2 regions of the Mesorhizobium sp. BE184 genome follow, and region 2 is predicted to be linked to the other one. Evidence: predicted binding sites of a transcription regulator. Region 2 holds the regulator's gene; the other holds the start of a gene.
The links. The regulator PhoB, encoded in region 2, activates phosphate uptake and scavenging genes when phosphate is short. The targets are predictions, from matches to a motif close to TGTCATNNANCTGTCAT.
Positions count from the first base shown of each region.

Region 1 (14,727 bases), on a different contig from region 2:
TTGGGGCCTTTCGGCATGACGCCATAACCAACCTTGCCGACGACGCGCGATTTATTTGGGTCTTCGAGCGGTGGCGCGAAGCCGACGCCATCGAACCACATGCCGATGCGGCCCTGAAGGAACGCTGATTGCGATTCCGCCCAGTTGAACCCTGCGACGCCGGGAGGAGCCGAGACCGTCATCAGGCGTTTGTAGATGCTCGCCGCCTCGATGGCTTCGGGGGTTTCCGTCTGCAGCACGCCTTTATCGACGGTATATTTGTCGAAGCCGAGCATCAGCGAGGTCCAGACCGGCACATTGGCGTTCTTCAGCCCGCGCGCAACGAAGCCGAATGTGCCGGCGTCCTTGTCGGTCAGCGCTTCGGCGGCCTTGGTCAACTCCTCGAAGCTCGCCGGGTATTGCAGGCCCTTCTTCTCGAACAGGTCCTTGTTCCAATAGATGATCCAGTAGTCGACCGAGAACGGCAGCGACCGCAGCGCGCCATCGCCGTCCTTGGCGAACTCCAGACCGGCCTCGGCGAAATCGGCCTCGGTGAGTCCGGGATCGGTCAGCGTCGGGTCCTTGACGAAGCCGCCGATATCGGCGAGCCAGCCGCCCTTCTCAAATTGGCGCTTCTGCACATGATAGGACAGGTGAACAACGTCGAAGCTGGGTTTCCCGGCGCTCAGTTCGATCACCGTCTTCTGGCGCTGCTGCTGTTCAGGTGTGGCCTCCGCGTTGACCTTGATGCCGGTGAGTTCTTCGAACTCCGACATGTATTTCAGCAGCGTGTCGCTGCGCGGGCTCTTGACCAGATTGACCTCGAGCGTCTGGCCGGAAAACTTCTTCCAGTCGACCTCGGCGGAAAATGCCGGTCGGGCGCCGATAAGACCCGCGGCACCCAGGCCGGCGGCGCCGGCAAGGAACTCGCGTCTGCTTGGCTTGAATGTCTTGAACGTCATGTCTTCCTCCATCGTTTTTTTAATTGTGGACATTCCACCGACCCGCGAACACGCCTCCTCCCGGCGCAGCCCAAGGCGGCATTCGTCAGATATCGACAGCCCTCCGCCGCGCGACTTCAATGTGTTTGGTGATGGCCTGCGCGGCCGCATCCTCATCGCGCCGCTCGAACGCCGCTATGATCTCCAGATGCTGACCCATCACCTCCGGAATCATCGGCACATAGAGGCGCGTTTCCGCCAGCCTGATCAGCTTTATCTTGAGCCAGTTCACGCGATAGGCGTTGGAGAGTATCTCGTTGTTCTGCAGTCCGATGATCGCCTCATGCAGGCTCAAATCGACCGCCTCGGCGTCTTGCATGAGGTTGGCGGCATCGCCGTTCTCGTGCCTGTGCAGGATGCGTTCATGGCTTTCGCGCAAGGCGGCGATCGCATCATCGGAAGCGTCGCGCGCGAACAGGCGCGCAGCCGGCTCCTCCAGAAAGGCGCGGAACTGGTACGCATTGCGAACCAGAGCGAGATCCACCTGCGGAACCTGCATGCCGCGCTGCGGCACCGTGCGGATCAGCCCTTCTGCCTCGAGTCGCGGCACAAGTTCCCGGATCGAGCCGAGAGGAAAACCGGTGATCGCGACCAGTTCGCGCTGGGTGATGAACTGTCCCGGCTTGATCTGCTGCTCCAGCAGGCTCCTGGTGTAGCCGACATAGGCCTTGTCCCGGAGGTTCTGGCTTTCAGACGGAGGCGTTGCCGCGGGACTGTTCACCCTGTCGTTTCCTATGCCGCAAGGATAGCATCAAAGGCGTCCGCCGCCTTTTTGGCAAGCGCCGGCTCGAGATCGCTGATCGGCGGCCGCACCTTGCCAAAGCGGGCATCCTTGCGGACATGGCCGGTCAAAGCCTTGACCGTGGGCAGCACCGGGAAGCTGGTTATCATATCGACCAGCCGAACTACCTTATCGCTGTCCTTGCCTTCGTAAATCACCGGGCGGAGCAGCGCCGGCGCCATGTTGGCGAGACCACAGATCGAGCCTTCTGCACCGGTCCTGACGGCGCGGGCCAGCAGCCGTTCCTCGCCGATCAGGATCGCCAGATCGCCATGCTCCGCCAGGAAAGCCTCAGCATCCTCCCATCTGCCGGAGGAATCCTTGACCCCGGAAATGACGCCGGGAAAAGCTTTTCTCAGCCTCGACACCAGCGACACCGATATGGGCACGGAGGTCTGGCCGGGTATGTGGTAGAGGATGACGCCGCGTGCCGAAGCGCCGATCTTTTCGATCGTGCGCGAAAACCATGCATAGAGACCTTCGTCTTCGACGCCTTTCAGATAGAAAGGCGGCGCGAACAACAGACCGCGGGCGCCGGCGTCAAGAGCGACACGGGATTGGGCGACCGCGTCGTCGGTGGTGACTGCCATGACACCGGCATAGACCCTTTTGGCAGGCTCGATGCCAGCGCCTGCAAGGGCGCCCATGACCGCGGCGCGCTCCATCAGGCTAATGCCGTAACCTTCCCCGGTCGTGCCGAAAACAGTGACGCTGTCGCAACCTTCCGCAAGCACGTTGCGGGCATGGGTCACAAGTCGGGCAAGGTCGATGCCTCCACCCTCGTCAAAAGGCGTAATGAGCGCCGCCGACAATCCGAAAATCTCTTTTGAACGCATGTTTCCGCCCTGATGCCACACCTAACATGTTAGCGACATGTCAAGTAGTGTCAAGGCTCGATATTTCGACGAAGGAGTAGCGGCACGGTCGCCGTGAACATGCTCAAAATGGCATGGGACTTCGCCTATCGACTTCGAAGCCGTTAGATGTGCAGGCCCGAACCACGCAGGTCGCGGGACTGATTTCGCCCGCAAGCCTGCCCCGCCAGACGGTGCAGGAAGGCGACCAGCAACTCCCCTGCGGCAGCAAGTTCGCCACCGTTGTCGAGCCTCAGATCGGGAACCGGATGCTCGAATGCATAGGCGGAGCGCGCCAGTCTGGCGACGATTTCGGCTCTGGTTTCACGGCCTCGCGCCGACAGCCTTTGAGCCAACACCTCTGGCGCTGCGTGAACCAGCACTACGGCGATGTCCTCGAAACGCGCCCGGATTGCCGGGAGCGCGCCGCGCGACCCGTTGGCGACGGCGATGCCGCCATTGGCGGTATGCGCGCGCGCCGTATCGGGAATGCCATACTTCAATCCATGGGCTTCCCATGTCACCGCGAAAACGCCGGACGCCGCAGCCGCCTCGAATGTGGCGGCGCACATTGCATCGTGATCTTCGGCGGTGGCGTCAACCTGACGCGTCACCGCGCGGCGGACGAAATGGAGAAGGGGATCGCCGGCCAACCGCGTCTTGGCATAGTCCATGAGGCTGTCCTTGCCGGCACCACTGGGGCCGACAATCACGACAAGCTTTCCGGTCCGCCCGCAAGCAGGGCCGGCATCCTGAAGGACATCGCGCTCAGGCAACGCGCCGCCCCTCTCGCCAGACAGATCGTACGACGGGGACGCCCTGCTTGTGGCGAACCCTGACCAGATCGGCCCGCAAACCTTCGGCGATGAGGCCGCGGTCTTCCAGCCCCACGGTTCGCGCCGGCGTTGCCGTCACCAACCGGATCGCCTGCGGCAAGTCCATGCCGCCCTCCTCCGAAGCCAGCAGGAACGGCGCATGGATGAGGCTGATCGGCACGTAGTCCGACGAGAGCACGTCCAGAACGCCGGCATCGGCCAGTGACTTGGCCGAAATATTGCCGGAATGCGACTTGCCACGCACGATGTTGGGCGCGCCCATCATCACGGACATGCCCGCCTCGTGCGACGCCTGGGCCGCCTGGATGCTGGTCGGGAACTCCGCCAGCCGAACGCCGAAGCCTTTCGATTCTTCGACATGCTCAAGCGTCGCGTCGTCATGGCTGGCGATGGCGATGCCGCGATCGTTGCAGGCCTGCGCAATGGCCTTGCGATTGCCGGCCGAATATTTCGCCGAATCCTGCTGCCGGCGGGCCATGAAGCGGTCGAATTCCGCGTCGCTCAGCCCGACCTTTTTCTTGTAGTAAAGAATGTACTGGTCGAGTGTCGCGAACTGCCGCTGACCCGGCGCATGATCCATAAGCGAGGCCAGTCGCACCTGCGGATCGCCTCGGAAATCCTCGAAATGCTCCAGTACGTTGCCGGCCGAAACTTCGCAGCGCAGATGGATCAGGTGACTGGCGCGCAGCCGCTCCTCGTTGCCTGCCTGCTCGATCGCATGGCCGATGGCGCGCATCTCCCCCTTCAGAAAACCGCCGTCTTCATCCGAGCCCAACCGCAGGCAATCGAAGACGGTTGTGATACCCGAACCGACAACCTGGGCATCGTGCGCCTGCAGGGCGGCCATGCTGTCCCACCGCACGCCCGGCCGTGGCGAATAGTGGGATTCCAGATGGTCCGTATGCAATTCCACCAGACCGGGAACGATATAGTCGCCCTCCATGTCTTCGCCGCCTGTATGCGGCCCGGCAGCGGCACCGCAGATCATGCCGTCGCGGAGAACCACAGAGCCGGAAATGATTTCGTGTTCGAACACCAGTTTCGCGTTTTTGAGGACGGTCTCTTGCATGTCAGGCGATCTTTCTCGCCGTCGCGGCGGCGAATGCGTGGCGGCTCAAAACGACGAACGGAGCGCCCGTTTCCGGTTCGTTGAAAATGCACAGGCTTTCGACCGATATCGGCTCCGCCAGCACCGGTTCGAACCAGGCCTGCAGGGCAGCCTGCACGGGGGCTTCCTCCCCGGCATCGACCGGGCCGGTCAGCGTCATGTGGAAGCGGAATTCTTCCTTGACGTATGGGTATCCGTAGCGAAGCAGGTACGCCTGCTGCCGCGCCGTCAGGGCGTCCGGCTTGCGTCTTGCGATTTCGGCTTCGTCCAGCGGCGCCCGCAACGGGTTGAAATGATCGACCGCCGAAGCGGCAAGAGTATCGATCCGGCTGTCTCTACGCTCGGGCAGAGGGCGAAGAAACGGCCGATCCGCACGATTTCGAGCTTCGGCAATTCGAAGGGTCTCAGATCCGCGCAGAAGGTTTCGGCCAAGCGGCCAAGCTGGTCCGGCGTGGCGGCGGGGCTCAACCTGAACGGTGCGACCAGCGTGCCGTGGAAACCGTAGCGACGCGGCTCTCCGACGAGACGTTCTCCCTGCAGCGCGGTCACTCCGGAGACGTGCGGCAAAGGCTGCATGCCGCCGCTGAAGGCGTCACGGCCCAGCCAACGCGACGCGGCCGCGGTCAGCGGGTGCGAGGGAGGTGGCGTAAAATACAGGGCGTATCGCATGGCCGATTCACACTTCAGAGAAACAGCTTGCGCAGCTGTTGCGACAGAAGGTCGATCAACGAGACCGTCACCAGCATGATGATGAGCATTGCCGCGGCCTCGCCATAGTAGAAGCCGCGAATGGATTCGAAGAGGACCTGGCCGATGCCGCCGGCGCCGATGACGCCGAGCACCGTTGCGGCGCGGACATTCGATTCGAAGCGGTAGAGTGCATAGGAAACCCACAGCGGCATGACCTGGGGGATGACGCCGAAGACGACCTCCTGCAGGCGAGTCGCGCCAGTCGAGCGGATCGCCTCGACGGGCCGAGGATCGACAGCCTCCACGGCTTCGGAGAAAAGCTTGGCCAGGATGCCTGTGGTGTGGATGAACAGCGCCATGACGCCAGCGAACGGTCCAAGGCCGACGGCGACCACGAAAAGCACCGCAAACACCAATTCGTGGATGGAGCGGAATATGTCCATGAGGCGGCGGACCGGCTGGACGATGTACCAGGGCGCCATGTTGCGGGCCGAAAGCACCCCGAAGGGGATCGCGAGAACAGCCGCCAGAAACGTACCCCACAGCGCGATCTGGATGGTGACGCCCATTTCCGCGAGATAGTAGCGCCATTCGGAGAAGTTCGGGTTCGCAAAACCCGCCGCATAGCTGGCCATGTTGTCGGCATCGGTGAACAGATAAGTCCACCGCGACATCTCGGCTGGCCCCCAGCTCCAGATCAGCAGGAGCGCCAGGGCGATCCAGATGAAGGCTGTCCACAGCGTGCGCGTCCAGTCGCGCGCGATTTCCGGGCGAGGCGCCTTGAGGGGAGGACTGTCGGCGAGATGCGTCATGTGTGCCTCGAATGCATGACGCCGGCCGGATTTCCGGCCGGCGCAGCGTCAGAAGATGTCAGCTCTGGTTGCTGGCCTTGATCTTGGCTTCGTAGCCGTTCTTTTCGGCTTCTAGCTTTTCGATCTTGGCCTTCTTGTCATCCGCCGAGAGCTTGGTGTCGGCCTCGATCTTGGCGATCGACTTGGTCAGCTCCATCACGCGGATCGGCAGCAGCTGATCGTTGCTGGATTCGCGGAAGGGCGCCCATTCAAGACCGGCCAGGACTTCCCTTTCCTTGGCTGCATCGCCCTTCGACTTGTCGGTGCCGTAGGTGAGGAAGAAATCCTTGATCTTGGCCTTCGTCTCCGCGGAAAGATCCTTGCGCCAGACGATCGGATCGGCCGGGATGAGCGGCGATTTCCAGATGATCTTGATCTTGGCGAAGGCTTCCGGATTGTTCTTTTCGATCAAAGTCATGTTTTCGGTGTTGTTGGCGGCGGCGTCGAGCTGGCCGTTGGCCACCGCCATGGCGTTGGTCTCATGGTTGGAATTCGTGACGTTCTTGAAGCAGGTCTTGGGGTCGACCTTGTTGGCCACAAAGATGAAGGTCGTCGGCACCAGGTAGCCGGAGGTCGAATTCACATCGCCTAGACCGAAGTTCAGCGACTGGTCGCATTTCAGCAAATCCTCGACTGAATTGAGCTTGCTGTCCTTGGGCGCCAGGATCAGCGACCAATAGCCGGGCTCGCCTTCGACGCTGACCGTCTGGACGAAGACTTCGCCTTCGGCGCGATCGACCGCTTCCATGGCCGACTTGTTGCCGTACCAGGCCAACTGCACCTTCTTGAACCGCATGCCTTCGATTACGCCGGAATAGTCCGATGCGAAGAAGGGCTTGATGTCGAGGCCGGTGCTCTTCGCCATATCGGCCAGGAAGGGCTCCCATTTCGGCTTCAAATTCTGCTGGGATTCGGTCGATATGATGCCGAAATCGATCGTGTCGGCATGGGCCGCAGTCACCGTGAGGGCAAGCGTGGCCGCCGCTAAGGTCTTCAAAAAGACGTTCATGGATTTTTCCTTTTGGGTTCGGGGATTGTTCAGGCTGCAAACACGCCGGCTGGCTTCAGAACCGGGCTGACGGGACGGGACGGGGTTTTCTTCGGCGCCTCGATATCCGGAAGGACCAGTTCCTCGGAACCGTCGCCGTAAAGTTCCACCAGCATGGCGTTGGTCAGTTCCGCCGATGGGCCGTCGAAGACGATGCGACCGTCGCGAAGGGCGATTGTGCGCGGGCAATAGCGGCGGGCATATTCGACCTGATGCAGTGAGACGACGCAGGTGATGCCGTTTTCCCGGTTCACCGTCGCCAGCACTTCCATGACGCGCCGCGCCGAAGACGGATCCAGCGATGCGATCGGTTCATCGGCGAGCAGGATTCGGGACTTCTGCACCAGTGTGCGGGCGATGGCCGCGCGCTGCTGCTGGCCGCCGGAAAGCGTCGAGGCGCGCTGCCAGCCAACTTCCGGGATGCCGACCCGCGCCAGCGCTTCACGCGCTGCTCGTTTCTCTTCGCCCGTGAACAGGCCGAACGTGCCCCGCCAAAGCGAGATCCGTCCCAGATTGCCGAGCAGTACATTCGAAAGCACCGACAGGCGTCCGACGAGGTTGAACTGCTGGAACACGACGCCGACATCGCGGCGCAGCCGCCTGGCGCCATGCGCCAGCCGTCCGCCGCCCTGGATTTGCGAACCCATGATGTCGATCGCCCCGCCGCCATACTGCGCCGTCTCCAGGCCGCAAATATGCCGGATGAGCGTGCTCTTGCCGGAGCCAGACGCGCCGATCAGGGCGACCATTTCGCCGCTGCCGATGTCGAGACTGACATTGTCCAGCGCCAGCTTCTTGCCAAATGTCTTGGAGAGATTTCTGATGGATATGGCACCCATTGCGGTCTTTCCTTTGTTGATTGCTGGCGGTGACGATGATGATGGGCAAAAACCGTTCCGGCTGCCGTTATCCGCCCGATGTCCCGAGCGGTTGGGCCCAGTCCTGCTCCGCAACTAACGGTCGCCCGTGACGCGGGGATTGCGGTCCGATGTCAGTTTCATGACCGTCCACAGGCGCGTGATGCGCAGCCGCCGGTTCGTAGCGGTCGAGAAATTGCTCGGCCGAAAGGGTGCGGAAATCTTCCAACCCGGCGCGTAGCTGCGCATGATCCCAATCCCACCAGGCCAGAGTGCGCATCCTGGCCGCGATGTCGGCCGGAAACCGCATCCGGATAAGTCGGGCCGGCACGCCGCCGACGATCGCGTAGGGCGCGACATCGCGGGTGACGACGGCGCCAGATCCCACTACAGCGCCATCGCCGATGGTAACGCCGGGCAGGATGACGGCGCCGTGGCCGATCCAGGTGTCATGGCCGATGACCACCCGCTTGGCGCGGCGGGCGGCGAAGAAATCCGGCTCGTGTCCGGCGTCCTCGAAATAGTCGCCGGCGCGATAGGTGAAGTGGTGCAACGTCGCCCGCGTCATCGGATGATGCGTGGCATTGATGCGAACGGATGCAGCGATGTTGGCGAACTTGCCGATGGTGACGCACCAAGTCTGGCAGTCCTGCATCAGATAGGAATAGTCGCCGAGAACGGTTTCGGAGAGGCGGCAGCCTTCCCTGACCTCGGTATAACGGCCAAATTCGCAATCCTCGACCACGGCGGTTGGATCGATCCGAGGCGTTTCTGACAGGCGCGGCATGGTCAGGCAGCCCTCCGGTCGGGTGCGAAGCCTGCAACGTCGATGATTGTATCGGCGACAGCGGCACGCACTTCCGCGTCATGGAATATGCCGAGAACGGCTGTACCGGCCCGCTTCTTCTCGTCGATCATGTCGACCACGACGGCGCGGTTGGCGGCATCGAGCGAAGCGGTGGGCTCATCCAGCAGCAGGATCGGATGATCGGTGATGAAACCGCGCGCGACATTGACGCGCTGCTGTTCACCGCCGGAAAATGTCGCCGGCGGCAGACGCCACAGCCGCTCCGGCAGGTTCAGCCGGGCCAGCAGAACCGCCGCCCGTTCCGTCGCGGCGCTGCGCTCGACGCCGCGATCGACCAGTGGCTCGGCAACGATGTCCAGCGCGCCGATGCGCGGCACGACGCGCAGGAACTGGCTGACGTAACCGATGGTGCGCTGCCGAACCTCGATCACCTTACGCGGCGATGCCGTCGCCAGATCGATGTCCTCGCCGTCATGCCGCACCCGTATCGATCCGCCGTCGGCGGCATAATTGCCGTAGAGCATTTTCAGGATCGAGCTTTTGCCGGCGCCAGAGGGACCGCCGAGGACGGCGCAGCGGCCTGACATAAGCTCGAAACTGGCTCCGGAGATGACCGGAAGCGCCAAACCGCCGCGCAGATGCATGGTGAAGGTTTTCGAGAGGCCGGAAACGGAAAGCAAAAGTGACATCGACGCTGCCTCAGACCTGCAGGATGGAGGAAACGAGAAGTTGCGTGTAAGGCGCCTGCGGGTCGTCCAGCAGCCGGTCGGTGAGGCCTTGTTCGACAATCCGGCCCTCCTTCATCACGACCATGCGATGGGAGAGAAGCCGCGCCACGGCGAGATCGTGGGTGACGACAATGGCGGCGAGGCCGAGGTCCGACACCAGCCCGCGCAGCAGGTCAAGCAGGCGGGCCTGCACCGAGACATCGAGGCCGCCGGTGGGCTCGTCCATGAACACCAGACGGGGCGACGTAACGAGATTGCGCGCGATCTGAAGCCGCTGCCGCATGCCGCCGGAAAAAGCGCGCGGCTGGTCGTCGATGCGGTTGGCATCGATCTCGACACGCCCCAGCCAATCGGTCGCAGTTTCGCGGATGCGGCCATAATGGCGCTCGCCGACCGCCATCAGGCGCTCGCCGACATTGGCGCCTGCCGACACCGTCATGCGCAGTCCATCCGCCGGGTTCTGGTGGACAAACCCCCAGTCGGTTCGCAGCAAGAAGCGGCGCTCGGCCTCTCCAAGCTGGTAGAGATCGCGGACCATGCCGTCGCGCATGCGATAGGAGACCGTGCCCGAGGTCGGCGCCAGCCGGGTGGAAATGCAATTGAGAAGCGTGGTCTTGCCCGAACCGGACTCGCCGACGATGGCCATGACTTCGCCCGGCCAGACGTCGAAATCGATGCCTGCGCAACCGATGCGGCTGCCATACATCTTGCCGAGCGAACGCACCGACAGCAGCGGCTGGTCGCTCGTTTCGTGCTGTCTTTCTTCAGTGGAGACCAGAGGGCTCATCACGCTGCCTCCCCGCCCATTTCACCACGATGCCCTTCGACTCGGCGGGTTTCGCAATGATCGGTATCCGAGCACACAAACATGCGGCCGCCGCGATCATCCAGCACGACCTCGTCCAGATAGACGGCCTCGGCGCCGCAGAGAGCGCAGGGCTTGTCGAAACGCTGCACTTCAAACGGATGATCTTCGAAATCGAGGCTGACGACTTCGGTATAGGGCGGCAGGGCGTAGATGCGCTTTTCCCGGCCGGCTCCGAAAAGTTGCAGCGCTTCCGACATGTGCATCTTTGGATTGTCGAATTTCGGCGTCGGCGACGGGTCCATGACGTACCGGCCTTCGACCTTGACCGGGTAGGCGTAGGTGGTGGCGATATGGCCGTTGCGGGCGATATCCTCGTAAAGCTTCACATGCATGAGCCCGTATTCCTCAAGCGCGTGCATCTTGCGCGTTTCCGTCTCACGCGGCTCCAGGAAGCGCAGCGGCTCGGGAATGGGCACCTGATAGACGAGCACCTGCCCCAGCCGCAGCGGCGTTTCCGGAATCCTGTGGCGGGTCTGGATGATCGTTGCATCCGCGGTCTTCGTCGTAGTCTCGACGTCGGCGACGCGCTGGAAGAATTTGCGGATCGACACCGCATTCGTTGTGTCGTCGGCCCCCTGATCGATCACTTTCAAGACATCTTCAGGACCGAGGATGGCGGCGGTGACCTGCACCCCGCCGGTGCCCCAGCCGTACGGCATCGGCATCTCGCGGCTGGCGAAGGGGACCTGATATCCGGGTATGGCGATCGCCTTCAGGATCGCCCGGCGGATCATCCGCTTGGTCTGTTCGTCGAGATAGGCAAAATTGTAGTTGGAAGCTTGATGATGCGCGTTCATTCCGCCGCCTCCCGGATTTCGATGGTGGGCGGGGTTTCGACAGCGGGGGCGCCCAGACCCGCCTCATATTCGGCGCGCATGGTGCGAACCAGTCCGAGTTCGGCCTGGAAATCCACGTAATGCGGGAGCTTCAGATGTTCGACGAAGCCGGTCGCCTGGACATTGTCGCAATGCGAGACGACGAATTCCTCGTCCTGGGCCGGCGCAACCACATCCTCGCCGAATTCCTGCGCACGCAACGCCCTGTCGCACAGCGCCATGGCCATCGCCTTGCGTTCCGACTGACCGAAGACCAGCCCATAACCACGGGTGAACTGCGGCGGCGCCTTCGCCGACCCCTTGAACTGATTGACCATCTGGCATTCGGTCAGCTTCACGCGCCCGACCGCTACGGCGAAACCGAGTTCCGGAAGGAAGACTTCGACCTCAACCTCGCCAATGCGGATCTCGCCGGCGAAGGGATGGCTACGGGCATAGCCGCGCTGCGTCGAATAGCCCAGCGCCAGCAGGAAGCCTTCGTCGCCGCGCGACAGGGATTGAAGCCGCATGGCCCGCGACAGCGGGAATTCCATCGGCGTCTGGTTTATGTCGCCAGGCTGACCGGTGGCCGGAAAATCCTCTTCGATCAGGCCTTCCGCGCCTAGAATGTCGGCAATCCGCGTTACGGCTTCCGGAGGGCCGTCGCGCGTCGCCCCCGCAGGAATTTCCGGGTCACCCTCAAGTTCGGCGTCGAGCAAACGGTGGGTGTAGTCGAAAGTGGGGCCTAGAAGCTGGCCGCCGGGCAAATCCTTGTAGCAGGCCGAGATGCGCCGCTCGACCGCCATCGCGCCTGTATCGACCGGCTCGGAATGACCGAAGCGCGGCAACGTCGTGCGGTAGGCGCGGACGAGGAAGATCGCCTCGATCAGATCCCCACGCGACTGCTTGATGGCAAGCGCGGCCAAGCGGCGATCATAGAGCGAGCCTTCGCTCATCACACGGTCGACGCCGAGCGCCAATTGCTCTGCAATCTGATCCAGGGTCAGCGACGGCACAGAGCGGTCACCGCGGCGACGGTCGGCCAGCAGGCTATGCGCATTGTCGATGGCGGCTTCGCCACCTTTCACAGCGACATACATGTCTATCCCTCCGCGTTGACGAGACGCGCGGAGCGCGGCAGGCAGAGGACCGCTTCCGCATCCGCCAAGATCACGTCCACCCCGCGCGGGAACCGCTCGCCGTTGGCCCGCCACTGGTCGGCGAAACTGGCCGGCAATCCCCGCGGCGCGATGCTGGCGTGGCCCTTGATTCCCGGGCCCTGGAACGTCATCTCGCTCCCGCCTGCGAGGCTTGGCAGTTGCATCACCAGCGTCGTTGAACGGTCTGGATATTCCTGCGTGCCTTGGGCGAAGCGATCGAGCGGCGGCATGGTTGCAATATCGGTGACCAGCGCGAAAGCAGCGTCCACAGGCTTCGGCGCCGAACGCGCGCCGGTGTGGAACACCAGCCAGTCCACAACCGCGCCATGGCTTGCCAGGCGCGAATCCAGCCAGAAATCGGCCTCCGCATCGAACAGGGTGCAGGCGATTGCGGCAACGGCCGGCGACAGAGGCGCGGGCGGCGTCACCATCGGATTCAAAGGCACGACGCGCGCCGGCCTGGCCATGGCATCCATGACCGTGCGGAACACCGCCTGAGCATCCATGACCGGCCGGGCGAACCCGCCTTCCAGAGCCGAAGGTTGCGCGAACATCAGTCTTCTCCCCGCACCAGAGTAAAGAAATCGACCCTGGTGGCCGCAGTTTCTCGCCGCCGCCGTTCGTCGGCCTGCGCAAGCGCCTGCTCGATCGGGGCGATGAATTCGGCGTCGATGAGAGTGGCCCGCGCGCCGTCTTGACACAGCGCATCGATCACCGCCGCCTGACGGACTTTCTCCGGCACCCGGCCGAGCGCCATGGCGTGGCCAACGGAGCCATCCGCCAACTTCACCGTCGCCCGCGTAACGGTTGCTTCGCCGACATTGAACGCTTCCCCCGTGCCACCAATGCGGCCGCGCAGCATGACCAGACCGGTCTCAGGTCCACGCAACAGGCTATGGGGCGGCTCCGCGCCCAACGCGGCGTAGCGGGACCGCAGCGTTTCAGCGTCGCTCAACGCCAGAACCCGCATTCTTCTTTGCCTGGCCATTGTATCGCCGGCCGCCTGCGTCTTGTTTTTCATTGTCTATTGATCTATACAACTCGATGACTTATCGGACTCGTAGCGGGTTGGGATGACAGACACATGACAGGGGCTGGGACGACGGGGAAAAGACGGGCGATCCAGCGCGGCGTTGGTGTCGCGCTGTGGCGTCAGATCGCCGATGACATCCGGGGCGGACTTGCCGCAGGAACCCTCGCCGGAGCGGAAGGACGGCTGCCGCCCGAAGCAGCTCTGGCCGAGCGGTTCGGCGTCAACAGGCACACAGTGCGGGCGGCCATCGCCGCGCTCGCCCACGAAGGCGTGCTGCATCCGGTCCATGGTCGCGGCACCTTTGCACGCCGGCAGAAGCGTCTCGTCTATCCGATCGGCGAACGCACGCGCTTTTCGACAGGGCTGGGGAGCCAGGCTCGCGAGCGCCACACCGACATATTCGCCGGCGTGCAGGAATCCGCCAGCACGGAGATCGCCAAAGCGCTCGGTCTCGAAGCCGGCTCAAAGGTTATCAGAGTGGAAGCGCGCGGGAGCGCTGACGGCGTGCCGGTATCGCGCGCCACATCCTGGTTCGATGCGCAGCGTTTCCCTACCATTGCCGAAGCTTATGCCGATGCGGGGTCGCTCAGTGCAGCCCTGCGCAAATTCGGCGTCGAGGACTATCTGCGCGCTTCAACGCGGATCGAGGCGCGCCACGCCGACGAGGCCGATGCACGCGACCTGCGGCTTTCACCCGGCGCCGTCGTGATCGTCACCCACGCGATCAACGTGGATATGAAGGGCGATCCCTTTCAGTATTCGAGAACGCGGTTCCCCGCTGACCGCGTCGAACTCGTGGTGGAATCGCAAGGCAAGACGACCGTCGATTGACCGCGCCGAAGGGGGTGACGGGTCAGGTAGCGGCGTTCCTGTCCTGTTTGACCAGCCGGCCGATGGCGGCCAGCAAGAGCAAGGCGGCAAGACCGAGGACCACGACGATCAACAGGGACGCCGGCACGCCCAGTCGAACCATGACTGCGGCAAAGGCGAATGGCGCGACCGCCGACACGATCAGCCGGGCGGCCATGGCGCGGCCCTGAAGGCGACCGTAACCTTCGCTGCCAAACAGCACCAGTGGCAATGTGCCAGTGACGATGCTGAACAGGCCGTTGCCCATGCCGAAGATGACCGCGAATGCCATCGCAGCTGCAGTGGATGGCGTCGCAGCATCAAGCACCGCCACCCCGGCGGTCATGAGGCCAGCCGAGATTGCCGCCAATCTTAAAGGCGGTTGCTGGCGCATGATCATGGTCACAAATCGGCTCAGGACCTGGGACGGTCCGAACAGCGTGCCAACGACTGCAGCCATC
Region 1 is NZ_JAVDVU010000002.1:256,346-271,072, forward strand. Features, by position in the region: gene J2X35_RS09395 (ABC transporter substrate-binding protein) at 1-941, opposite strand, end outside; gene J2X35_RS09400 (GntR family transcriptional regulator) at 1,027-1,701, opposite strand; gene J2X35_RS09405 (dihydrodipicolinate synthase family protein) at 1,713-2,597, opposite strand; gene phnN (phosphonate metabolism protein/1,5-bisphosphokinase (PRPP-forming) PhnN) at 2,741-3,328, opposite strand; gene J2X35_RS09415 (alpha-D-ribose 1-methylphosphonate 5-triphosphate diphosphatase) at 3,384-4,520, opposite strand; partial or broken gene J2X35_RS19845 (DUF1045 domain-containing protein) at 4,522-5,228, opposite strand; gene phnE (phosphonate ABC transporter, permease protein PhnE) at 5,243-6,061, opposite strand; gene phnD (phosphonate ABC transporter substrate-binding protein) at 6,120-7,109, opposite strand; gene phnC (phosphonate ABC transporter ATP-binding protein) at 7,139-7,987, opposite strand; partial or broken gene J2X35_RS09445 (DapH/DapD/GlmU-related protein) at 8,187-8,792, opposite strand; gene phnL (phosphonate C-P lyase system protein PhnL) at 8,795-9,502, opposite strand; gene phnK (phosphonate C-P lyase system protein PhnK) at 9,513-10,328, opposite strand; gene J2X35_RS09460 (alpha-D-ribose 1-methylphosphonate 5-phosphate C-P-lyase PhnJ) at 10,328-11,206, opposite strand; gene J2X35_RS09465 (carbon-phosphorus lyase complex subunit PhnI) at 11,203-12,324, opposite strand; gene phnH (phosphonate C-P lyase system protein PhnH) at 12,327-12,938, opposite strand; gene phnG (phosphonate C-P lyase system protein PhnG) at 12,938-13,405, opposite strand; gene phnF (phosphonate metabolism transcriptional regulator PhnF) at 13,469-14,248, shown strand; gene arsK (arsenite efflux MFS transporter ArsK) at 14,271-14,727, opposite strand, start outside.
Region 1: the regulator PhoB is predicted to act here: its motif matches at 8,137-8,153, upstream of phnC (phosphonate ABC transporter ATP-binding protein).

Region 2 (14,727 bases):
CGCTCCATACTGACGGAACAGATGACGTCGTGGAAATTCGATTCCTGCGCCGCCGAGAGCGGCGCGGAGGGTCTCAAGGTGCTGATCGCCGCGGCCGCCTATGGGGTATCGGTCGATTGCGTGGTGCTCGATTATCAGATGCCGGGCATGAGCGGCGCTGAAATGGCGCAGATCGTGCGCAGCACCGAAGGCATCGCCGATACGCCGATCATCATGCTGACTTCTGTCGATCAGTTCGCCGGCTCGAACTACCGCGACCTGCAGATCGACGCGCAGCTCATCAAGCCGGCACGTTCCTCGGCTCTGCTGGAGACCCTGGTCGCGACCATCCAGCGCCATCACACCGCCGGCATGCCGAACGCGCAGCCGGACGAGCCTTCGAAACAGGAGGTCGGGGCTTTGGGCAGTCCTGTGCTCGCGCCCTCGACGCTTTATCCGAAGCGCACGTCGCTGCAGCCGCCGGCGATGCGTCCGCGGTCCAGCGCCCTGATGAACCCGGGTGCAGGCATAGACATCCTCGTTGCCGAGGACAATGAGGTGAACCAGCTCGTCTTCACCCAGATACTCGGCGAGACGGGCTACAGCTTCGAGATCGTCGGCAATGGCCGCAAGGCGCTGGATGCCTGGGGCAAGCTGAAGCCACGCATGATCCTGATGGATGTTTCGATGCCGGAGATGAACGGCATGGAGGCCACCGCCGAGATCCGCCGGATCGAGGGCGCGGCCGCACGGGTGCCGATCGTCGGCGTCACCGCGCATGCGCTCAAGGGCGACCGCGATCGTTGCCTGGAAGCCGGCATGGACGACTACCTCTCCAAGCCGATCAGCCCGAAAGCGTTGCTGGAGAAGCTGGAATTGTGGATCGGGACGACGGAAGCGGGACAGCGTTCCGCCTGAGCCGAGCACCCGCCGTCCGGCCCGATCGGATCCGGATTTTATGCAAAGGCGTCCGCTTCAAATCCGCAGCGGGCGCGCTTTGACCGTAAAACCTTTGATTCAAAAAGAAATCGCCAACCGGCTTGTGCCCTTTCAGCCCATGTCACCGCCGATGGGCTGTGCGGCGTTACCGACCCGACACGAAACTGTCATGCGACTGTAATAAACCGAGTTTATGGCCTCCCGTGACGCTGAAACAACATGGCGTCTAGAGACCATATTCCGAACAGGAGCAGGCCAAATGAGACATTTCATCCGCTCTGCGGCCGTTGCGATCGCAATGGCTGCGGCGTCCACCATCACCCTTTCGGCGGCCATGGCCGCGGACATCTCCGGCGCCGGCGCGACCTTCCCCTATCCGATCTATGCGAAGTGGGCCGACACCTACAAGAAGGAGACCGGCATCGGTCTCAACTACCAGTCGATCGGCTCCGGCGGCGGCATCAAGCAGATCAAGGCCAAGACCGTCACCTTCGGCGCCACCGACGCGCCGCTGAAGGGCGAAGACCTCGAAGCCACGGGCCTCGCCCAGTTCCCGATGGTCATGGGTGGCATCGTGCCGGTCGTGAACCTGGAAGGCATCACCCCCGGCCAGCTCGTGCTCGACGGCGCGACGCTCGGCGATATCTTCCTTGGCAAGATCACGAACTGGAACGACGCAGCGATCCAGAAGCTGAACCCGGACGCCAAGCTGCCCGATCAGGCGATCGCGGTCGTCCACCGTTCGGACGGTTCCGGCACCACCTTCAATTTCGCCTACTATCTCGCCGACGTGAATGCCGACTGGAAGAGCAAGGTCGGCGTCAACACCGCGCTCGAATGGCCGGTGGGCATCGGCGCCAAGGGCAATGAAGGCGTCGCCAACAACGTTGCCCAGACCAGCGGTGCGATCGGCTACGTCGAATACGCCTACGCCAAGCAGAACAAGCTGACCTACACCGACATGATGAACAAGGACGGCAAGAAGGTTGAGCCGACCGCTGCATCGTTCTCGGCAGCGGCAGCCAATGCCGACTGGAGCTCGCAGCCCGGTTACGGCGTCATCCTCGCCAATCAGCCGGGCGCCGAGTCCTGGCCGATGACGGCCGCGACCTGGATCCTGGTCTACAAGAAGCCGGATGATGCGGCTGCAACCGGTGAAGCCCTCAAGTTCTTCTCCTGGTCCTACAGCAAGGGCGACGAAGTGGCGGCCGACCTCGACTACGTGCCGATGCCCGACAATGTCGTGAAGAGCATCGAAGAGACATGGTCGAAGGACATCGTCGGCAGCGACGGCAAGCCGCTTTACTCGGCAATGTGACATCACGTCTGGCGGGGAGGGCGCACCGCGCCCTCCCCATTCTTTCGAAAGTGAGAATCCATGACCATCGTTGCCGAAGCCATGCCATCGTCGCTTGCCGCCCAGGCCAGGGAAAGCCGGGTCCGGCGGTTCGCGCTTACGGATACGCTGTTCCGCAACAGCACACGCGGCGCCGCCATTCTCGTGCTGCTCATCCTCGGGGGTGTCGGCTTCTCCCTTGTGGTTGGTTCGTGGGAAGCGCTCTCCAAATTCGGCTTCTCGTTCCTGACCACCGAATCCTGGAACCCGGTGACGGAGAAATTCGGCGCCCTGGCTCCGATCTACGGCACCGTTGTGACGGCCGCGATCGCCATCCTGATCGCTGTTCCCATCGGCATCGGCATTGCCGTGTTCCTGACTGAACTCTGCCCCCGCCCGCTCCAGCGCCCCATCGGCATCGCTGTCGAGCTCCTGGCCGGCATCCCGTCCATCATCTACGGCATCTGGGGCCTGTTCGTTTTCGCGCCCTTCCTGCAGACGACCCTGCAGCCCTTCATCATCAATGTCTTTCATGGCGTCCCGGGCCTCAACAGCCTGTTTGCCGGACCGCCCTACGGCATCGGCATGCTGACCTCGGCGCTCATCCTCGCGATCATGGTGCTGCCTTTCATCACCTCCATCACCAAGGACGTTTTCGACACGGTGCCGGCGGTTCTGAAGGAGTCGGCCTACGGGATCGGCTGCACAACCTGGGAAGTCACGCGCCGCGTCGTTATTCCATATACGCGCATCGGCATCATGGGCGGCGTCATGCTGGGCCTCGGGCGTGCGCTTGGCGAAACCATGGCTGTGACCTTCGTCATCGGCAACGCCCATCGCATCAGCGCTTCGCTGTTTGCGCCGGGAACGACGATCTCGGCCACCATCGCCAATGAATTCACCGAGGCCGACGGGACGCTCTACACGTCCTCGCTGGTCGCGCTCGGCCTGATCCTGTTCATCCTCACCTTCTTCATCCTGGCGATAGCGCGCTTCATGCTGCTGCGCCTCGAACGTCGCGCCGGAGCCTGACATGTCCACCGCTTCATCGCTTCATGCCCGCCGCAAGGCCAGAAACTCGGTGATGATGACGCTGTGCATGGCGGCGGCCGGCATCGGCCTTGCCTGGCTGGCGCTCATCCTCGGCGCGCTTCTGTGGAAGGGCGTCGCCGGTCTTTCGCTTTCCGTCTTCACGGAAATGACGCCGCCCCCCGGCGACGCCGGCGGCCTGCTGAACGCCATCGCCGGCTCCATCGCCATGACTTTGATCGGCATCATCGTTGGCACGCCGATCGGCATCCTGGCCGGCACCTACATGGCCGAATATGGCCGGTTCTCGAAGCTCACGGTGGTGGTGCGTTTCATCAACGACATCCTGCTCTCGGCGCCCTCGATCATCGTCGGCCTGTTCGTCTATGAGCTGCTGGTGCGGCCGATGGGACATTTCTCAGCCATCGCCGGCTCGTTCGCGCTGGCCATCCTCGTGATACCGGTTGTGGTCCGCACCACGGAAGACATGCTGACACTGGTGCCGAATTCGCTGCGCGAAGCAGGCGCGGCCATCGGGGCGCCGCGCTGGATCGTCATACGCTCGGTCGCCTACCGCGCCGCGCTTTCGGGTATCGTCACCGGCATCCTTCTGGCCATCGCCCGCATATCCGGCGAAACCGCGCCGCTTCTGTTCACGGCGCTGAACAACCAGTTCTGGTCGAGCAACCTCAACGCACCCATGGCCAGCCTGCCGGTCACCATCTTCCAGTTCGCGCTCAGCCCCTATGAGGAATGGCAGCAATTGGCCTGGACGGGCGCGCTCATCATCACCCTCACGGTTCTGGCGCTGTCGATCATCGCCCGGAGCCTCACCGGACGCAGGACCTAGAGAGATATGAAACCGATGCTGTCCAATGAAATCGCCATGTCAGATGCCATCGCCCTCGCTCCCAAAACCACCAAGATCGAGGTCAAGGATCTCAACTTCTACTACGGTGAGTCGAAGGCGCTGAAGAACATATCGCTGTCGCTTCCGGCCCGCAGCGTCACCGCCTTCATCGGTCCGTCGGGTTGCGGAAAATCGACGCTGCTGCGCGTCTTCAACCGCATCTACGAGCTCTATCCGAAGCAGCGCGCCGACGGGCAGGTCCTGCTCGACGGCAAGAACATCCTCGACCGTTCGCAGGACCTCAACCTGCTGCGCACCAAGATCGGCATGGTGTTCCAGAAGCCGACGCCGTTTCCGATGTCGATCTACGAGAACATCGCCTTCGGCATCCGCCTCTATGAGAAGCTTTCGAAGTCGGAAATGGACGTCCGGGTCGAACAGGCGCTGCATCGCGCGGCGCTGTGGAACGAGGTCAAGGACAAGCTCGACGCCAGCGGCCTCAGCCTTTCGGGCGGCCAACAGCAGCGGTTGTGCATCGCGCGCACCGTGGCGGTGAAGCCGGAGGTCATCCTGCTCGACGAGCCGGCGTCGGCGCTCGATCCGCTATCGACCGCCAAGATCGAGGAACTCATCGATGAGTTGCAGGTGGACTACACGATTGTCATCGTCACCCACAACATGCAGCAGGCGGCGCGCGTCTCCAGCCAGACGGCGTTCATGTATCTCGGCGAACTGATCGAATACGACAAGACCGAGAAGATGTTCACGTCGCCGGGCGAGAAGCGCACGCAGGACTACATCACCGGCCGGTTCGGCTGATTTCGCCCGCGTCATACGAGGACAGCATCATGAGCGAACATACGGTCGCATCCTTCGACGAAGATCTCGCCCAGATCAGCAAGCTCATCCACGGGATGGGCGAGCTCGCCGGCCTGATGGTCGGCAGCTCGACGCGGGCTCTGCTCGGCGCCGACAATGCGTTGGCGCAGCACGTCATTTCCGATGACGCCATCATGGACGCGCGCCAGCGTGAACTGGACGGCCGGGCCATCACGCTTATCGCCAAACGCCAGCCGATGGCCGATGATCTCCGTTCGGTACTCGGCGCCATTCGCATGGCCGGCGACATGGAGCGGATCGGCGATCTGGCCAAGAACATTGCCAAGCGTGTCGGCGCGGTCGGCGAACACACCGTTCCGCGCGACCTGTCGCACTCGATCGAATCGATGGCCCAACTGGTGCTGGAACAGGTCCATGCGGTGGTAGACGAATACAGCGTCGGCAACGCGCCGGCCCTGTCCAAGCTGAGAACCGACGACGAGCGGATCGACGTCAAATACACGTCGGTGTTCCGCGAGCTCCTGACCTACATGATGGAGGACCCGCGCAACATTACCGCTTGCACGCATCTGCTGTTCTGCGCCAAGAATCTCGAGCGGATCGGCGACCACGTCACCAACATCGCCGAAAACGCCTATTATGTGCTGACGGGCGAGCAACTGCCGCCGAACAGGCCCAAGCTTGACGAGACGGCAGCGCCGGCTGCGTGACGGCTGAAAGGCTAGCAATGATTGCACCGCGTATCATGGTGGTGGAGGACGAGGAGCCGCTGGGCGTCCTCCTCCGCTACAATCTCGAATCCGAAGGCTACCATGTCGAAGTCGTAACCCGTGGCGACGAGGCCGAGATCCGGCTGCAGGAGAACGTTCCGGATCTCCTCGTCCTCGACTGGATGGTGCCCGCGGTCTCCGGTATCGAGCTTTGCCGGCGTCTGCGGATGCGACCCGAAACCGAGAGGCTGCCGGTTATCATGCTGACGGCGCGCGGCGAGGAAAGCGACCGGGTGCGTGGCCTTTCGACCGGGGCCGACGACTATCTGGTCAAGCCGTTCTCGACGCCCGAATTCATGGCGCGGGTGAAGGCGTTGCTGCGCCGGGCAAAGCCCGAGGTGCTGTCTTCGGTGCTGAAGGTCGGCGACATCGTGCTCGACCGGGAATCGCACCGAGTCTACCGCAAGAAGAGCGAGATCCGCCTTGGGCCGACCGAGTTCAGGCTGCTCGAGTTCATGATGCGGCACCCCGGCCGGGTGTTTTCGCGCAGCCAGCTCCTCGACAATGTCTGGGGCGAGACGATCTATATCGACGAGCGCACAGTCGACGTGCATGTCGGGCGGTTGCGCAAGGCAGTCAACACCGGACGGATGCCTGACGTCATCCGCACGATCCGCGGCGCCGGCTACGCCATCCGCGAGGACTGACTTTCCTCAAATAACAGCCGCCTGCCTGCTCGATTCCTGCGGCTGACTGCCGGGTGCGAATATCTCCTGATCGACGAAGGTGAGCGCCCGCATGGCGCAGCCTTCGCGGATGAGCGGCCGTTCGTCGGGCTCGGTGTCGAAGGAGATCGAACCGGAATGCTGGCCGCCAGCCGTTCTGGCGATTGCCGCGCGCAATGACGGCTCGATAAGGTCGAATGCCGCTGCGCCGATGCCGACCACGGCCACAGGCGCAGGATCGATCAGCGCGAACAGGCTGCCTAGTCCAAAACCCAGCGCTTCGCCGGCCGTACGATAGGCCTCGCGTTCGGGGCCATCGCCTTCGCGCGCCAAGGCGGCAAGCGCCTGCATGTCGTCATCGACGATGTTGGCTGCCGGTTCGGAGCTTTCGGCGAGGCCATGGGCATTGCGCCAGATGGCGTAATTGCCGGCATAGGCTTCGACGCAGCCGCGTCGGCCGCAGCGGCAGCGCGCGCCATCGGGCTTGTGGATCATGTGGCCGAACTCACCGCCGGAAGAATGCGTGCCGGTGAACAACTCGCCCTTCAAAATCATGCCCATGCCGATACCGTGGGAGAGGAGGATGGCGATGAAATCCTCACGGTAGCGCTCGGGGTTCCGCCAGCGCAGCGCCTCGGCCATCATGTTGCAGTCGTTCTCGACAATGACCGGAATGCCGAAGCGGGCTTCCAGCAAGTCGGCGAACGGGATGTCGGTGTGAGGGGTGATCGGCGTCCAGAGCAGGATGCGGGCCTGAGCGTCGGTGATGCCTTGTACGGCGAGCGCGATGCGCAGAACCCGGCGGCCGCTGAGTTGCAGGCGGTCCAGGCCTTGGCCGACAATGTCGATGCATTGCCGGATGAGGTCTTCGCGACCCATATGCTGGGTGTCGAGCCGGCGATGCTCCTCGGCTACCACATGGCCGGTATAGTCGATGATCGCGGCTGAGAGGAAATTGAGGGAGAGGACCACGGCGGCGACCACGGCCGCATCCGGATTGAGCGCAAGCGCGACCTGCGGACGGCCGCGCTTCAACGACGTGGTTTCGCCGCGCGCTTCCATCAACACGCATTCGCCGATGAGGTCGGAGGATATAGCCGATATGGTCGAGTGGCTGAGACCCGTCGTCGCTGCGATCTCTGTGCGTGAAGGCTGGCCGTCCCGGCGCACGGCCGAGATGACCATGGCACGATTGCGCCGCCGCAAATCGTCGTGGCGGATTCCCACCGACATCGTTATTTCCTCCCCTTGCGATTGCTAGGGCACGGCAATCGGCAAGATGTCAATTGTGGCAGAAGCCACGCGGGCTGTCATTATTTTTTCGGAACTCGAAAAAATAGAAATCCGAAAATGAAATCCGTTGACAGCGGCCAATCCTTACGTCATGATTTTTTTTGAGGCTCGAAAAAAAGAGCTTCTGTACGGGTCTTAAGGCCAATTAGTCAGCGCCGAGCGGCGCAGGGAGGAAATCATGAGGAAATTTGCAACCGCCATGTTGGCGGGTGTTGCTTTGTCTTTGACGCTGGCGTCCGTCGCCCATGCGAAAGACAAGGTAATCGGCGTGTCCTGGTCCAACTTCCAGGAAGAGCGCTGGAAGACCGACGAGGCGGCCATGAAGAAGGCTATCGAAGCCGCTGGCGATAAATACATCTCCGCCGACGCCCAGTCCAACCCGACCAAGCAGCTTGCCGATGTGGAAAGCCTGATCAGCCAGGGCGCCAACGCGCTCATCATCCTGGCACAGGACGCTTCCGCCATCGGTCCGGCTGTGCAGAAGGCCGTCGACGAAGGCATTCCGGTGGTTGGCTACGACCGCCTGATCGAAAACAAGGATGCCTTTTACCTGACCTTCGACAACACGGAAGTCGGCCGTTTGCAGGCGAAGGCCGTGTTCGCTGTCAAGCCGGAAGGCAACTACGTGTTCATCAAGGGTTCGGGCGCCGATCCGAACGCCGATTTCCTGTTCGCTGGCGCCATGGAAGTTCTCAAGGGCGCCATCGACGCCGGCAAGATCAAGAATGTCGGCGAGGCCTATACCGACGGCTGGCTGCCTGCCAACGCCCAGAAGAACATGGAGCAGTTCCTGACTGCCAACGACAACAAGGTCGACGCTGTCGTTGCTGCCAATGACGGCACCGCCGGCGGCGCAATCGCAGCGCTTCAGGCACAGGGCCTTGCCGGCTCGGTTCCGGTTTCGGGCCAGGACGCTGACCATGCCGCGCTGAACCGTATCGCGCTGGGTACGCAGACGGTGTCGGTGTTCAAGGATGCGCGCGATCTTGGCAAGAACGCCGCCGAAATCGCCTCGCAGCTCGCCGACGGCAAGGCCATGGGCGACATCGCCGGGGCAAAGGATTTCACCACGCCTGGCGGAAACACCGTCAAGTCGGTGTTCCTGACCCCGGTCGCCATCACCAAGGACAATCTGAACGTCGTCATCGACGCCGGCTGGATTTCCAAGGACGCAGTCTGCACCGGCGTGAAGGCCGGCAGCGTTTCGGTCTGCAACTAAACCGCAGGCCCTTGTCCAGCAAACGACGCCGCGGCCTCACGGTCGCGGCGTTTCTCAAGGTGCTTTCCGCTTCCGGGACGAAGGGAATGCAGCTACGATCGGCTTCCGGCATCCGCGCCAGACGGCAAACCGGTGGGAGGATTTCATGACAGATTCGACGTCCAGCGCCCGCGCGGACCAGGCCCGCGCTTCAGAGCTCAATGCCGTCGGCCGCTTTCTTCAGGCGACCGAGCTCGACACCCGCATGCTCGGGATGGTCGCCGCATTGATCATCATCTGGGTCGGACTTCATATCCTTTCAGGCGGCCTGTTCCTGACGCCGCGAAATCTCTGGAACCTTTCGGTGCAGTCGTCCTCGGTCGCCATCATGGCCACCGGCATGGTGCTGGTCATCGTCATGCGCAACATCGACCTATCAGTCGGCTCGCTGGAAGGCGTCGTCGGTATGATCATGGGCGTGACGCAGGCGCATATACTGATCCGCGTCATGGGGTTCGATCTCGGAAACCCCTGGATCTGGGTCATTGCGCTGGCGGTTGGCGTGGCGGTGGGCCTTCTGATCGGCGCGTTCCAGGGTTTCATCATCGCCTATCTCGACGTCCCGGCCTTCATCGTCACGCTGGGCGGCCTACTGGTCTGGCGTGGCGCTGCGTGGTGGGTCACCAGCGGACAGACGGTTGCGCCGCTCGACTCGACCTTCCAGCTCATGGGCGGCGGGCCGGCTGGATCGATCGGCTCGATGTGGAGCTGGGTCGTAGGGCTGGTCGCCTGCGCCGCGGTGGTCGGGCTGCTTCTCAACGGACGCACCCAGCGCAAGCGCTTCAAATTCCCGCTCCGCCCCGTATGGGCTGAAGCCTTCCTCGGCGCGGTTGCCTGTGCGGTCATCCTTGGCGCCGTCTGGATCGCCAATTCCTATCCCTGGCCGGCTGGCATCGTGAAACGCTACGCCGAGGCCAGCGGCATCCCGGTTCCGGAAGGCGGACTGTTCATCGCCCACGGCATCGCCATTCCGGTGCTGATCGCGGTCATTGTCGGCATCGTCATGACCTTCGTCACCAACCGCACGCGTTTCGGACGTTACGTCTTCGCCATCGGCGGCAACCCGGAGGCGGCCAGCCTCGCCGGCATCAACACGCGTTGGGTGACCATGAAGGTGTTCATGATCATGGGCGTCCTGGGCGCCATCGCCGCGGCGATTTCCTCGGCCCGCCTCAATGCTTCGACCAACTCGCTGGGCACGCTGGACGAACTGCTGGTCATCGCGGCGGCGGTCATCGGCGGCACGTCGCTCGCCGGCGGTTCGGGAACTGTGATCGGCGCCATGCTGGGCGCGCTGCTGATGCAGTCGCTGCAATCGGGCATGGTGCTGTTGGGCATCGACACGCCGCTGCAGAACATCGTTGTCGGCGCGGTGCTTGTCGTCGCCGTCTGGCTTGATACTTTCTATCGCAAACGCGTCTGAGGGAGCAGGATCATGGACCGAACCGGTACTCCGCTCATCGAAATGAAGGACATCTCCATCGCTTTCGGCGGCATCCGCGCCGTCGACAGCGCATCCTGCGACCTCTATCCAGGCGAGGTGGTGGCGCTGCTCGGCCACAATGGCGCCGGCAAGTCGACCTTCATCAAGATACTCTCCGGCGCCTACAAGCGCGATGCCGGGCAGATATTCGTCAATGGCGAGGAAGCGCAGATCAACAATCCGCGCGACGCCAAGAAATACGGCATCGAGACGATCTACCAGACGCTGGCGCTGGCGGACAATGTCGATGCGGCTGCCAATCTGTTTCTCGGCCGCGAGATCATGACCCAGTACAACACGCTGGACGACGTCGCCATGGAGGCGGAAGCCCGCAAGGTGATGGGGCGGCTCAACCCGCGCTTCCAGCGCTTCAAGGAGCCGGTGGTGAAGCTCTCCGGAGGCCAGCGGCAGTCGGTCGCCATCGCCCGCGCTATCCTGTTCAATGCCCGCATCCTGATCATGGACGAACCGACGGCGGCGCTCGGACCGCAGGAAACGGCCCAAGTGGGCGAACTGGTGAAGCAGCTTAAGGCCGACGGCATCGGCATCTTCCTGATCAGTCACGACATCCACGATGTCTTCGACCTGGCCGACCGGGTCTGCGTCATGAAGAACGGGCAGGTGGTCGGCACGGCACGCACGCAGGACGTCACCCAGGACGAGGTGCTCGGCATGATCATCCTGGGCAAATGCCCGCCCGGCGCCATACCTGGCCCCGGCGCGCTCAAGATCGCAGCCTGAACCGGCACAAGGGGCCCGCGGCTCTCTGCGGCGACAGTGTGACGCTCGCCATTGTGTTGGCGCAAGGACTTGCTAATAAGGTGCGGAACCGCAGGGCCCGCATCCACCGTTGAAAAAACTTTTCCCAGTTATAGCGTTTGTCGCCGTTGCGCTGATCAGCCTTGCGATGGCCGGGTTCGCCTATTTCGCAACGCAGGAAGCCGCGCGCATCAAGTTCGACGCGGTCGCCGACGATGCACTGAACCGGATCGAAAGCCGCGCCGACCTCCATCTTTCGCTGCTGCGCTCGACCAAGGCGCTGTTCGATGTGCGCAAGAGCGACGTTTCCCGCAGCGAGTTCAGTTCGTTCTTCAACGCGCTCGACATAGATGGCCATTTTGCCGGCTTGCGCGGCATCGGCATGTTGAAGCTGGTGAAAACCGGCGACGAAATCATCGCCCAGCGCGAGATTCAGCGCAATATCGGGGAGATGCGGGCGGTCTATCCGGCGACGACCTTTCCATGGCGCACGCCGATCGTGATGTTCGAGCCGCTGGATGCCTCGAACCGCGCTGCCATCGGCTACGATATGGCGACCGACCCCGAACGACGGGCGGCGCTGGAAAAGGCGATGACGGACGACGAGCAGCACGCGACCGGCCCGGTGGTGCTCGGCCAGGCGACGCAGGCCGGTCAGACCTTCACCGGTTTCCTCGTCTTCGTCCGTCTGAACGCGGCGACGGCGCCGGACGGCATCGATGCCGATCGCCCGGCGACGACCGGCTTCCTCTACGCCGCCTTCCGCGCCCGGGAGCTTTTCCAGGTTGCTCTGAACCGTGCCCCGCTACTGCCGGTCAACATCGAGGTCTATGACACCAGCGGCGAGGGCCAGAACCTGCTCTTCCGATCGGAGACCCCCCCGGTTCATTCCATCGGCGCCGATCTGGTGGTGACCCGAAAAATTGCCGTTGCCGGGCGCGAATGGGTCGTGCAGTTCCGGCCAACCAGCGGTTTCTCGCCGCCATCCTCACGCGGCATTCCGGTCATGCTCGGCCTGTTCGGCCTTCTGCTCGCAGGCGCCATTGCTTTGGTCGCCCGCTTCCAGCAGCGCGCCTTCGAGGCGGTCGCAGAAATGCACGAGACATCCGAGAAGAGCCTGCTGGAGAAGGATCTGATGCTCCAGGAAATGAAGCATCGCATCAAGAACTCGATCACGCGCGTGCTGGCGATGGCGCGTCAAACGGCGGCGGGAGCCGCCGACATCAAGGAGTTCTCCAATTCCTTCGCGGCGCGCCTGCAGGCCATGGCTGCCTCACAGGACATGCTGACACGCTCACGCTGGCAGAAAGCCGACCTCCGCGACCTGTTGCAAATCGAGCTGGGCCAGGTGTTCGGCAAGGATCTGCCCGACGACCTGCTTTCAGGTCCGGAAGTGCTATTGGACGAGACAACGACGCAAGCGCTGGGCCTGACTTTCCACGAATTGGCCACCAACGCGCTTAAATATGGCGATGCCGGCAATTCCACCGAGGCGCTGAAGGTCGATTGGCGCGTCGAAGGTATCGGGCAGAACCGCATGCTTCGGCTCAACTGGCGCGAGACAGGCCGCAAGGATGTCAAAGCGCCTCAGACAACCGGTTTCGGCACCAAGCTTATCGACATGAACATCACGCGCGAACTGCGCGGCGCCATCGAGCGCGATTTCCACGCCGATGGTCTCAAGGTTGCCATCAGCATTCCGCTGAAGGCCTAGAACCAAGGATGGAAAAAAGAGGCCGGCAAAGCCGGCCTCTTCTCGATGCTTAGTTGCAACGCGCCGTATAGATACGGCCCGTCCGCGGGCTGCGGTACTGGCAATAGCCGTTGCGCAGATTGCGCACCAGAAGGCCTGAACCGGCGCCGACCGCGGCGCCGATAAGGGCGCCTCGACCACCGCCAACGGCGCCGCCGATCAGCGCGCCTGCCGCCGTACCAACACCCACGTCCTGTTCGGTCGTGGTGCAGCCGCTAAGCGCCGCAACGGCGGCAACGGCCAACATGAGCTTCCGCATGAAGTCACTCCTCTCGCTTTGAAAAACGTCTCTGCCTTACGGCATGTCCTCCAACCTCTAGCACGAGAGGGCGGTGGCCGGCCGCAATAGACTATTCTTGGCTAAGATAGTCTTTTTGTTGGCGCAAGTTATTTGATGCGACAACCACTGCCGGCGTTTCGAAAGCGGCATTGAGAGACCCATCCGGATTGACGCTCCAGACCAGTTCACCTTCTTCCTCTTCGAGAGCCGGGTCCACGGCGATGCAAGTACCCAGAACCCGTTCTGCCGCCTTTCCCATCGAATTCAGAGTGAACGGGCGTTCGCTCATGCATTCGTCCGCAGTCTCGAAGATGGTCACCGGTGCGGGCAGTTCGCGGCACTGGGAAAGATCGTTCGAGCAGCCGATAATCAGAAGCACTGCAGCAATATGTTCCATCGCTGGATCCTTTCGCCACAAGAAACGGATTTCCCGCGTCGAAGTTCCGTGGGGCGCAAAAGTCAGTGGATGGATGGGTAACCTTGGTCGAATGCCGGGCGTCTCACGCAAGCCGACAGGCAGGCGCGGTCAGGCTGCCTCGAAATTTCCGTGCGGAACGACGAGGCGATATTCCAGCCTGTCGTTGGAAATATCCAGCGTGGCGCTGCCATTGAGCGAGGCCGGCACAACGCGCTCGAGCGCCACGCTGCCGAAGCGGCGCTCATTGCGAACGCTGTCGCCGGCGGAGATCGCCTCGCGCCAGGTCAGGACAAGTATCCTGCCTTCGCCTTCCGCCTCGAAATCGGCGCTGATTTCGACGAAGCCTTCCGGTTGCGACAGCGCACCGTAGCTGACCGAGTTGACCGCCAGTTCGTGCATGGCGAGGCCGATATGGAGCGTTGCATTGGGATTGATGTAGGGGTTCATGCCCTGGAAACGGAGGGCGCGGGCGGGATCGAACCCGTAGCGGCCGACCTGGCCCGTCACAAGTTCCCGCAACTCGGCGCCGCGCCAGTTCGAGGAGGTGACGAGGTCCTGGGATGAGGCCAGAGATTGCAGCCTGCCGCGAAAGCGGCCGAGAAAGTCGCTTATGGTCTCCGAATAGCGACCGGTCTGGGTGGCGATGCTCTGGATGATCGCCAGGAGGTTCTTCGAACGGTGGCTGACTTCGCGCAGCAACACTTTCAGGGTCTGCTCGCGCTGCTTTTGTTCTGTCGTTTCGATCTTGGTCGTAATCACGCCCTGAATCTTGCCGGTCTCGTCCAGATCCGCATCGACCCATACCTCGAACCAGCGGACTCTGTCGTCGGCGACGACGGTGAGTTCGAACCGTTCGGACTGTCCGTTGGCGACCACGGCGCGGCGCGACGTGAGGATTTGTTCGTTCTGGGAGGGGGAAAGGATGCTGCGGTCTTCATCCTCTGTCATCCAGGGGGCGCGCATGTTGCGCGCCCAGACAGCCTTGAGTTCGGGATCTTGGTAAAGAACGGAGACACCGGCATTGCGCAGCGCATGCATCATTGCGCGGCCAAGCATCTCACCTCGATCGCTCGGC
Region 2 is NZ_JAVDVU010000003.1:49,679-64,405, forward strand. Features, by position in the region: gene J2X35_RS13805 (PAS domain-containing protein) at 1-897, shown strand, start outside; gene pstS (phosphate ABC transporter substrate-binding protein PstS) at 1,178-2,236, shown strand; gene pstC (phosphate ABC transporter permease subunit PstC) at 2,297-3,286, shown strand; gene pstA (phosphate ABC transporter permease PstA) at 3,288-4,133, shown strand; gene pstB (phosphate ABC transporter ATP-binding protein PstB) at 4,140-4,952, shown strand; gene phoU (phosphate signaling complex protein PhoU) at 4,982-5,683, shown strand; gene phoB (phosphate regulon transcriptional regulator PhoB) at 5,701-6,390, shown strand; gene J2X35_RS13840 (ROK family protein) at 6,397-7,641, opposite strand; gene xylF (D-xylose ABC transporter substrate-binding protein) at 7,880-8,920, shown strand; gene J2X35_RS13850 (sugar ABC transporter permease) at 9,066-10,382, shown strand; gene J2X35_RS13855 (ATP-binding cassette domain-containing protein) at 10,395-11,183, shown strand; gene J2X35_RS13860 (CHASE domain-containing protein) at 11,293-12,915, shown strand; gene J2X35_RS13865 (YMGG-like glycine zipper-containing protein) at 12,965-13,213, opposite strand; gene J2X35_RS13870 (hypothetical protein) at 13,305-13,631, opposite strand; gene J2X35_RS13875 (HWE histidine kinase domain-containing protein) at 13,761-14,708, opposite strand.